Regions from separate parts of the Streptomyces sp. NBC_01476 genome, predicted to be linked through region 2. Evidence: riboswitches for the same ligand, from Rfam matches in the RefSeq annotation. Region 2 holds a riboswitch; the other holds the start of a gene.

Region 1 (5,396 bases), 5.3 Mb from region 2:
GCCGCCCTGCTGGCCGGGGAAGACCGCTGAGTTGATCTTCTTGGCGTGCTCGGCGGTGGAGAGGATGACACCGCCGCGGGGGCCGCCGAGGGTCTTGTGGGTCGTGGTGGTGACCACATCCGCGTACGGCACGGGCGAGGGGTGCAGCCCGGCCGCGACCAGTCCGGCGAAGTGCGCCATGTCGACCAGCAGATACGCGCCGACCTCGTCGGCGATCCGCCGGAACTCCGCGAAGTCCAACTGCCGCGGGTACGCCGACCAGCCGGCGATGATCATCTGCGGCCGGTGCTCCTTGGCCAGCCGCTCGACCTCCGCCATGTCGACCAGGCCGGTCTTCTCGTCCACGTGGTACGCGGCGACCTGGTAGAGCTTGCCGGAGAAGTTGATCTTCATACCGTGGGTCAGGTGGCCGCCGTGCGCCAGGTCAAGGCCCAGGATGGTGTCGCCCGGCTTGAGCAGCGCGAACATCGCCGCCGCGTTGGCCTGGGCGCCCGAGTGCGGCTGGACGTTCGCGGCCTCGGCACCGAAGAGCGCCTTGACCCGGTCGATGGCCAGCTGCTCGACCACATCGACGAACTCGCAGCCGCCGTAGTAGCGGCGGCCGGGGTAGCCCTCGGCGTACTTGTTGGTGAGCACCGAGCCCTGGGCTTCGAGCACCGCCACCGGAGCGAAGTTCTCCGAGGCGATCATCTCCAGGGTGGACTGCTGGCGGTGCAGCTCGGCGTCGATCGCGGCGGCGACGTCCGGGTCGAACTCATGCAGGGACTGGGTCAGCAGGGACATGAAAACTTCCTGGTCGGGAGGCACGAAAGGCGCGGAGACACGAGGGCGCGCGGACGCGGGGGGACGCGGGCGCGGGCCGGAAGCCGGAGCCGGAGCCGGAGCTGGGGAAGCCGAGGCCGGAGAACCCGGAGCCGGAAAACCAGAGGCCGGAGAACCCGGAGCCGGGGAACCCGAGGCCGGAACCGCCGCTCAGGCAGCGATGAACGCGTCGTACTCGGCTGCGGACAGCAGCTCCGCGCCCTCCTGCGACACCTTCACCTTGAAGAGCCAGCCGCCCTCGAAAGGCGCCGAGTTGACCAGCGACGGGTCGTCCACCACGTCCTGGTTGATCTCGGTCACCTCACCGGACACCGGTGAGTACAGGTCGCTGACGGACTTGGTCGACTCCAGCTCGCCGCAGCTCTCGCCCGCGGTGACGGTCGTGCCGACCTCGGGAAGCTGGACGAAGACGACGTCACCGAGCGCGTCGGCGGCGTGCGAGGTGATTCCCACGGTGGCGGCCCCGTCGGCGGGGGCGGAGAGCCACTCGTGCTCCTTGCTGTAGCGCAGTGCTTCAGGATTGATGCTCATGACGGAATTCTCCCGGATGGGTCGGAGTGCTCGCGCGGGGGCACGCGGCGGTGCGGAAACGGGTGGCCGCGGCGCGGAGGCCGCGGGAGGGAACGGATGGCCGTGGCGCGGAGGCCGCGGCAGGGAACGGAACTCAGCGCTCGCGCTTGTAGAAGGGCAGCGCGACGACCTGGTGCGGCTCCTGGGCGCCGCGGATGTCGACCGCGACCCCGGCAGACCCGGGCGCCGCGTGCGACGCGTCCACGTACGCCATCGCGATCGGCACCCCGAGGGTCGGTGACGGAGCCCCGGAGGTGACCTCGCCGATGACCGCGCCGGCGCCGTCCGTCACCGGATAGCCGGCCCGCGGCACCCGGCGGCCCTCGGCGACCAGCCCGACCAGCGTGCGCGGCGGCTCGGCGGCGGCCCGCTCGGCCGCGGCGGCCAGCGCCTGCCGGCCGACGAAGTCCCCGGGCTTGTCGAACTTGACCACCCGGCCGAGGCCCGCGTCGAAGGGCGTCAGCGCCGTGGTCAGCTCGTGCCCGTAGAGCGGCATGCCCGCCTCAAGCCGCAGCGTGTCCCGGCAGGACAGCCCGCACGGTACGAGGCCGGCCGCCCGGCCCGCCTCGGTCAGCGCCTGCCACAGCCGCTCGGCGTCGGCCGGCGCCACGAACAGCTCGAAGCCGTCCTCGCCGGTGTAGCCGGTGCGGGCGATCAGCGCCTCCACGCCGGCCACCGTGCCGGGCAGCCCGGCGTAGTACTTCAGGCCGTCCAGGTCGGCGTCGGTGACCGCCTTGAGGATGCCGGGCGCCTGCGGACCCTGGACCGCGAGCAGCGCGTACGCGTCCCGGTCGTCGCGGACCCGCGCCTCGAAGCCGGCCGCCCGCTCGGTCACCGCGTCCAGCACGGTCCGGGCGTTGGAGGCGTTGGCGACGATCATGTACTCCTCGTCGGCCAGCCGGTAGACGATCAGGTCGTCCAGGATGCCGCCGTCGGGCGCGCAGATCATGGTGTAACGGGCCCGGCCGACGGCGAGGGCCGAGAGGTGGCCGACCAGGGCGTAGTCCAGCGCCTGGCCCGCCTGCGGGCCGGTCACGGTGATCTCGCCCATGTGCGAGAGGTCGAAGAGGCCGGCGCGGGTCCGTACCGCCTGGTGCTCCTCGCGCTCACTGGCGTACCGCAGCGGCATGTCCCAGCCGGCGAAGTCGGTCATGGTGGCGCCCAGCGCGCGGTGCAGCGCGTCCAGCGCGGTGTGGCGCGGCGCGCTCAGGGGCTCGCTCAGGGGTTCGCTCATCGGAAAAGGGCTCCCAGACGGATCGACGGGTGGCGTGGCCAAGCGGTGAACCTGGCCTCCCCATCTGTCATCGGAACCTGAGAGGTTCACCGTGACCCGGCGGGGCCAGCGGTTTGCACCTTGGGTGGGACCGGTCCGGTACGCGTCAAACGTACAAAGAGCCGGTCCGCTTTTCAGATCTGCCTCGCCCGCGCGGTATCTGTGCCTGAGAGATTCAAGGGAGGGCTTGCTCCTTCGGCGCCCGCCCCGGCCGGGGCGGAACTCTCCCGCGCGGCCTCGAACGGCCGGTATGCAAGTTGTCCGCACATCATTGCATGCCCGCAGGCGGCATGCCCGGGGGCCCGGCAGCCGCTAGGGTTTCCCGGCAGCAGGTCAGTGGCACATGGGCGGACAAGGGTGGACATGGAGATTCCGGCACCGTACACACCGTACATATGGCCGGCCAACGAGCTGGAAGAAGTGCTCACCGCGAGCCTCGGCAACCCCGCGGCCACCCCCCGGCTGCTGGAGGTGCTCAGCCGCTCCCGGGTGTGGGTGCCGCTGCCGAACGGCGGTCACCCGCGGCTGCCCGGCTTCGACCTGCCCACCATGGAGCTGGAAGGCGCGCCCTATGTGCCGGTCTTCAGCTCCGAGCAGCAGTTCCGGCAGGCCGCGGACGGTATGTCCTGCACCATCGCGCCGGTGCACGAGTTCGCCCGCGGGCTGCCGCCGCTGGTCGGCATCGCGGTGAACCCGGGCGGCGCCGTCGGAGTGCCGCTGCCGCCGGCCGCGGTGGCCGACCTGTGCCGGGCGGAGCCCGGCGGGTACGGAGAGCCGCGGTCGGGCGCCCGGGTGCGGCTCTGGGAGCCGGAGCCGGCCGACGAGCCGGTGGACTTCCTGGCCGCGGCCGCCGCCGAGTTCGCGGTCACCCCGGTGGTGCTCACCGCCCGCCGGGCGCTCGCCTCGGTGGAGGAAGCGCCGCCCGAGCTCTTCGTCGGCGTGGAGCTGGACCGCTGGCAGGAGGAGGACCGGGCGCTCGCGATGGACGCGATCGGCCGGGCGCTCGGCGCGGTGCCGCTGCCCTGGCAGGCGCACCTGATCCTGCTCGACGTGGCCCAGGACCCGGTGAGCGACTGGATGCTGGAGCGGCTCCCGCCGTTCTTCGCCCGCGACTGAGCGGCCGGGCCGGAAGCCGACGGGGCGGCCGACGGGGCCGCTGGCAGGCCGCCGACGGGCCGCCTACTGGGGACCCGGCCCGCGCCCCGCCCGTCCCGGCGGTAGCACCCCGTCGCCGGCCGAACACGTATACGCCGCGTATACGCCGTAATTACGCACTCCGGCTTGAGTCGGTCACCGTTCCACCGGGAACACTCGACCTGATTTGATGGGCTCGTCGGCGTATCACCGTGCGCCGGGAGGATCGGGCGGTCACACCAGCCGGACCCCTCGCAAGAGTCGCAAGAGCAGCACACCGGAGCAGGGAAAGGGGCGGTCCCACGTGATCGCGGGCGCGCAAGGCGGCGCGGCGGCGGCCGGCCATATGGAGCAGATGCTGCTCCAGGTGGGCCCGGGCCGGTTCGACGCTTACGAGAACCTGCTCGGATCGCTCGCCGCCGGCGAGGTGTGGATGCTGCTCTGGCACGGTGTGCCCGGTTCTGCCGACGCCCAGTACGGCAGCATGGAGATCAACGGCCACGGCTACGCCCCCTGCTGCACCTCGCCCCGGGAACTGGCCGCCAGCGGCTGGACCCGCGAGCACGAGGTGGTCTCCGGGCGGGACATCGCCCTGACCCTCTACCCCGACCGGTGCGGGCTCTGGCTCAATCCGCACGCCCCCGGCGGCGGTGTCGGCATCCCCTGGCCTGACCTGAGACGGATCGCGGTCGGCCTCGACCTGCTGCCGGCCGGCCCGCTCCAGATCGGCGAACCCTCGCTGCAGATCCCGCAGTTCTACGCGCTTCTCACTCAGGCCGCCCACCGCACCCCGGCGGTCCGCTCGCTGCGCCGGGCCTGGGTCCAGCCGGCCCTCGGCGAGCCGTACCTGGCCATCGGCGTCGAGGTCTACGACTCCTCCGCCCAGGCCGTCGAAGCGGTCCGGCTGATGATGCAGCAGGCGGTCACCGGGGTCCCCGAAGGACTCGCGGTCTCCACCGTGGCGATGGCCGACGCGTACGACCCGGTCGGCATGTGGATGCGCGCCAACGACCAGCCGTTCTTCGACCGTGAGGCGTACAGCGCCGGTGCCGCCTGGGGTCCGTCCCGCCGCTGAACCGCGGGGCGCGGCGGTCACTTCTCCCGGCTGAAGATCCCCTCCAGCAGCCCCAGCGGCGGACTCCCCAGCGCCAGCAGGGACTTGTGGAAGCGCGGGAGGGAGAAGTCCGCTCCCCAGGTGCGCTTGGCCTCTTCGCGCAGCCGCATGATTTCGAGCTTGCCCCAGGTGTAGCGGCCGTAGCCGGCGTCGAAGGTGCCGCGACGGGCCTCGGAGGCGGCGCTGGCGCGGGCCAGATGGGCGTCGCGCATGAAGAGCCGGGTGGCCTCTTCGAGGTTCATCGTGCCGGTGTGCAGCCCGATCGCACAGGTCAGCCGGGTGACCCGGACCAGCGCTTCGAGCGCCACACCGATCGCGAACCGCGGGTCGTGCGCCCGGAAGCCCTCCTCCAGGCAGACCTCCTCGACGTAGTGCGCCCAGCCCTCGGAGAAGGAGAGGCTGTGCAGGGTGCGGCGGACCGGCCCGCGGGCCCGGCGCAGCGCCCTGCCGTGCGCGAAGTGCCCGGGGGAGACCTCGTGCACG
Region 2 (5,396 bases):
CAGGAACCACCGGCCGAGACCATCGGCTACCGCGGACCCACGGCCTGCGCGGCCACCGGCATCACGTACCGCCAGCTGGACTACTGGGCGCGTACCGGCCTGGTCGAGCCCAGCGTGCGGCCTGCTTACGGCTCCGGCACCCAGCGGCTCTACAGCTTCCGCGACGTCGTGGTGCTGAAGATCGTCAAGCGGCTGCTGGACACCGGCGTCTCCCTGCAGAACATCCGCACCGCCGTCCAGCACCTGCGTTCGGTGGGGCCGGCGGAGCTCGCCAGGATGACTCTGATGAGCGACGGCGCCACCGTCTACGAGTGCACCTCGCCCGACGAGGTGGTGGATCTGCTCCAGGGCGGGCAGGGCGTCTTCGGCATCGCGGTGGGTGTGGTCTGGCGGGACGTGGAGAACTCCCTCTCCCAGATGCACGGCGAGCGGGTCGACACCGGTGAGACGCTGGTCGGCCACAATCCGGCCGACGAGCTGGCCAGGCGGCGCAACCGGGCGGTCTGAGCCGCCCCCGCGGGTGCCGCCGCCCGGTCCCGTCCTGTGTCGCGGCAGGTGCGGCGGGCGCCGCGCCGTACACCCGTACGGTGAATGTCGGTGGTGTGCGGCACGATCGATGGTGTGAGAAGTTCGCCGACGATCCTGCATCTGGACATGGACGCGTTCTTCGCCGCGGTCGAGCAGGCCTCCAAGCCGAGCCTGCGGGGCAAGCCGGTGGTGGTCGGCGGCCTCGGGCCCCGCGGCGTCGTGTCGACCGCGTCCTATGAGGCACGGGTGCACGGCGTCCACTCGGCGATGGCCATGGCACGGGCGCGCCGGCTCAGCCCCAATGCCGCGTACCTCTACCCCCGTTTCGGCATCTACCGGCGGATCAGCGAGACGGTGATGGGGCTGCTCGCCGAGGTGTCACCCCTGATAGAGCCGCTCAGCCTCGACGAGGCGTTCCTTGACCTGGAGGCGGCCGCGCGCGACGAGGACCCGCGGGTTGTCGCCGTCGTGCTGCGGGCACGTATCCGCGCGGCCACCGGGCTCACCGCGTCGGTCGGGCTGGCCGGCTCCAAGCTGCTGGCGAAGATCGCCTCGGAGCAGGCCAAGCCGGACGGCCTGGTGGTGGTCGAGCCGGGCACCGAGCGCGCTTTACTCGACCCGCTGCCGGTCCGCACCCTGTGGGGCGTCGGTCCTGCCACCGCCGAGCACCTGCGCCGCGCCGGTATCGGCACCGTCGAGGAGATGGCGAACTCCGGCGAGGCCGAGCTGGTGCGGCTGCTCGGCAAGGCCCACGGCGCGTCGCTGTACGCCATGGCGGCCGGCCGGGACAACCGGCCGGTGGTCGCCGACCGGGACGTGAAGTCGATCTCCGTCGAGGACACCTACGACAACGACCTCACCGACCGCGCCCACGTCCGGTACCAGATCGACCGGCTCGCCGACCGCTGTGTGCAGCGGCTGCGCGGCGCCGGCCGCTCCGGCCGCACCGTCGTGGTCAAGGTCCGCAGGTACGACTTCTCCACCCTGACCCGCTCCGAGACGCTGCGGGCGCCCACCGACGACCCCGTGGTGGTGCGGGAGACGGCACGGCGGCTGGTGGAGGGCGTCGACACCACCGGCGGCGTACGGCTGCTCGGCGTCGGGGTCGCCGGGCTCGCCGACTTCACGCAGGAGGACCTCTTCGCGCAGAGCGCCGGGAGCCGCCCGGCGGACGAGGACGCGCCCGCGTCGCTGCCCGCGCTTCCGCCGCCGGTCCCCGAACGGGTGAACCGCTGGCTGCCGGGCCAGGACGTCACCCATGAGGAGTACGGCGCGGGGTGGGTGCAGGGCAGCGGCGTGGGACGGGTCACCGTCCGGTTCGAGGTGCCGTCGGACACCGGGCCGGGACGGGTGCGCACCTTCGCGGTGGACGACCCGGCACTCGTCCACAGCGACGCCCTGCCGCTGGTGACCCCGCCGGACGCTCCGGAGCGGGGCCAGGACTCAAGTCGGGCCGGATGAGGGATCGGTGCCGTCCTGGCCGCCCGCCAGCTCGCCGAAATCCCGGTCCTGATGCGGCCCGCCGTCCGCCTTGGGCACCTGCATGCCGTAGTGGTGGTAGAGCTGCAACTCCTGCTCGGGCGACAGGTGGCGGCCCACCCCGAAGTCCGGCGCGTCCCTGATCAGGGATTTCTTGAACGGCACCCGCAATTCGTCGTTCACCAGCTCGCTCGGCTCCAGCGGCACGAAGGCATCCCGGGTGAACAGCCCGGTGCGTACCGCGGCCCACTCCGGCGCGCCCGTCGCGTCGTCGAGGTACACCTCGTCCACCGTGCCGATCTTCGTACCGTCGCGGTCGAAAGCACGGCGGCCGATCAGGCTGCGCGGATCGATGTCGGTCTGCACGGTCCCTCCAACCGGTGGCGCCGGGTCGGCGCCATCCAACGACGCCAACGAATGACGACTGCTGCTGGGTACCACGAAAAGCCACATCGCAGGCGGTGTCGACTCGGGGAGTGGCGTGACGTGTGTCGCTCCGGCGGTTCCGGACGGCTGGAAAGAGGCGCTGGTAGGCTGGGAAGCGGCCGCAAACTCCATGCGGGAGAGTCTTCCGAACACCCGGCGACGGGTGGGACGGAGGCGCCGAAGGAGCAAATCCTCCCCGGAATCTCTCAGGCACCCGTACCGCATGGGCCAGGTCACTCTGGAAAGCAGGGCCGGCCCGGACGTTCGGGGCGCGTCCTCACCGACGGTGCAAGCCGCCCCCGCCCGGGCGGTGAAGCTCTCAGGTTCGATGACAGAGGGGGAGGCCAGAAGGGTGCCCGCGCCGCCGGCACCCCCGAAGGTCGTCACGACCAGGAGGGCCTCCGCAGATGACCGACCGCCGTATTTCCCTCGCCGAGCTGGAAGCCGGCTCACCCTTCGCCACCCGGCACATCGGCCCTGACGCCGCAGCGCAGGCCAAGATGCTCGCCCAGGTCGGCTACGGCTCGCTGGACGAACTGACCGACGCGGCCGTGCCGGACGCCATAAAGAGCGCCGAAGCACTCGGCCTGCCCCCGGCCCGCACCGAAGCCGAAGTCATCGCGGAACTGCGCGCGCTGGCCGACCGCAACCAGGTGCTGGCCCCGATGATCGGCCTCGGCTACTACGGCACCATCACGCCGGCGGTCATCCTGCGCAACGTGATGGAGAACCCCGCCTGGTACACGGCCTACACGCCGTACCAGCCGGAGATCTCGCAGGGCCGCCTCGAAGCGCTGCTGAACTTCCAGACCGTCGTCGCCGACCTCACCGGGCTGCCCACCTCCGGGGCGTCGCTGCTGGACGAGAGCACCGCCGCCGCCGAGGCGATGGCGCTGTCCCGCCGGGTCGGCAAGGTGAAGCAGGGCGTCTTCCTGGTCGACGCCGACACCTTCCCGCAGACGGTCGCGGTCATCGAGACCCGCGCGGAGCCGACCGGCGTCGAGGTCGTCACCGCCGACCTCAGCGACGGCATCCCCGCCGAGCTCGCCGAGCGCGGGGTGTTCGGCGTACTGCTGCAGTACCCGGGCGCCTCGGGCGCGGTACGCGACCTGCGGCCGGTGATCGAGCGGGCGCACGAGCTGGGCGCGGTCGTCACCGTCGCCGCCGATCTGCTGGCCCTGACCCTGCTCACCTCGCCGGGCGCGCTGGGCGCGGACATCGCGGTCGGCACGACGCAGCGCTTCGGCGTCCCGATGGGCTTCGGCGGCCCGCACGCCGGCTACATGGCGGTCCGTGAGGGCTACGCCCGCAACCTGCCGGGGCGGCTGGTCGGCGTCTCGGTGGACGCCGACGGCGACAAGGCGTACCGGCTGGCGCTGCAGACCCGTGAGCAGCACATCCGCCGGGAGAAGGCCACCAGCAACATCTGCACCGCGCAGGTGCTGCTCGCCGTCATGGCGGCGATGTACGCGGTCTACCACGGCCCCGACGGGCTCGCCGCCATCGCCCGCCGCACCCACCGCTACGCCGCCGTGCTGGCGGCCGGTCTGCGGGCGGCCGGGGTCGAGATCGTCCAGGACGCCTACTTCGACACCCTCACCGCCCGGGTGCCCGGCCGCGCCGGCGAGGTGGTGGCCGCCGCCCGCGCCGCCGGAGTCAACCTGCGGCTGACCGACGGCGATCACGTCGGCATCGCCTGCGACGAGACCACCGACCGGGGCCGGCTGACCGCGGTGCTCGCCGCCTTCGGCGCCGGGAGCGAGCCGGACCTGGACGCCTTCGACGCGGCCACCGAGGACGCCCTGCCGGCCGGCCTGCTGCGTACCGATGCGTACCTGACCCACCCGGTCTTCCACCAGCACCGCAGCGAGACCGCGATGCTGCGCTACCTGCGGCGGCTCGCCGACCGCGACTACGCGCTGGACCGCGGCATGATCCCGCTCGGCTCCTGCACCATGAAGCTCAACGCCACCACCGAGATGGAACCGGTGACCTGGCCGGAGTTCGGCGCGCTGCACCCCTTCGCGCCTGCGGAGCAGGCCGAGGGCTACCTCGCGCTGATCCGCGGCCTGGAGGACCAGCTGGCCGAGGTCACCGGCTACGACAAGGTCAGCCTGCAGCCGAACGCCGGCTCACAGGGCGAATTCGCCGGACTGCTCGCGGTCCGCGCCTACCACCGGGCCAACGGAGACACCGGCCGTACCGTCTGCCTGATCCCGTCCTCCGCGCACGGCACCAACGCGGCCAGCGCCGTGATGGCGGGCATGCAGGTCGTGGTGGTGAAGACCGGTGAGAACGGTGACGTGGACGTCACCGACCTGCACGCCAAGATCGAGCAGCACCGCGACCGGCTCGCCGTCCTGATGGTGACCTACCCCTCCACGCACGGTGTCTTCGAGGACAACATCACCGACATCTGCGCGGCGGTGCACGACGCCGGCGGCCAGGTCTACGTGGACGGCGCCAACCTCAACGCGCTGGTCGGTCTGGCCCGGCCGGGCCGGTTCGGCGCCGATGTGTCGCACCTGAACCTGCACAAGACGTTCTGCATCCCGCACGGCGGCGGCGGCCCCGGCGTCGGCCCGGTCGCGGTCCGCGAGCACCTCGCCCCCTACCTGCCGAACCACCCGCTGCAGCCCGGTGCGGGCCCGGCGACAGGTGTCGGCCCGGTGTCGGCCGCCCCCTGGGGCTCGGCGGGCATCCTGCCGATCTCCTGGACGTACGTCCGGCTGATGGGCGCCGACGGCCTCAAGCGGGCCTCCCAGACGGCCGTGCTGAGCGCCAACTACGTCGCCAAGCGGCTCGAACCGCACTTCCCGGTGCTCTACACCGGCCCCGGCGGCCTGGTCGCGCACGAGTGCATCATCGATCTGCGCCCGCTCACCAAGGAGACCGGGGTCAGTGTCGACGACATCGCCAAGCGGCTGATCGACTACGGCTTCCACGCCCCGACGATGTCCTTC

What was found. A riboswitch is a leader RNA that binds a small molecule or an ion and turns the genes downstream of it on or off. The one in region 2 is predicted to bind glycine.
Region 1: another riboswitch for glycine. It lies ahead of gcvT (glycine cleavage system aminomethyltransferase GcvT); the one in region 2 lies ahead of gcvP (aminomethyl-transferring glycine dehydrogenase).

What each region holds. Positions count from the first base shown of each region.
Region 1 is NZ_CP109446.1:5,930,984-5,936,379, forward strand. It holds gene glyA (serine hydroxymethyltransferase) at 1-783, opposite strand, end outside; gene gcvH (glycine cleavage system protein GcvH) at 973-1,353, opposite strand; gene gcvT (glycine cleavage system aminomethyltransferase GcvT) at 1,487-2,626, opposite strand; glycine riboswitch at 2,810-2,905, opposite strand; gene OG552_RS26035 (enhanced serine sensitivity protein SseB) at 3,029-3,781, shown strand; gene OG552_RS26040 (enhanced serine sensitivity protein SseB C-terminal domain-containing protein) at 4,104-4,874, shown strand; gene OG552_RS26045 (DUF885 family protein) at 4,892-5,396, opposite strand, start outside.
Region 2 is NZ_CP109446.1:638,395-643,790, reverse strand. It holds gene OG552_RS02810 (MerR family transcriptional regulator) at 1-507, shown strand, start outside; gene OG552_RS02805 (DNA polymerase IV) at 622-1,989, shown strand; gene OG552_RS02800 (PRC-barrel domain-containing protein) at 1,972-2,373, opposite strand; glycine riboswitch at 2,557-2,665, shown strand; glycine riboswitch at 2,667-2,775, shown strand; gene gcvP (aminomethyl-transferring glycine dehydrogenase) at 2,841-5,396, shown strand, end outside.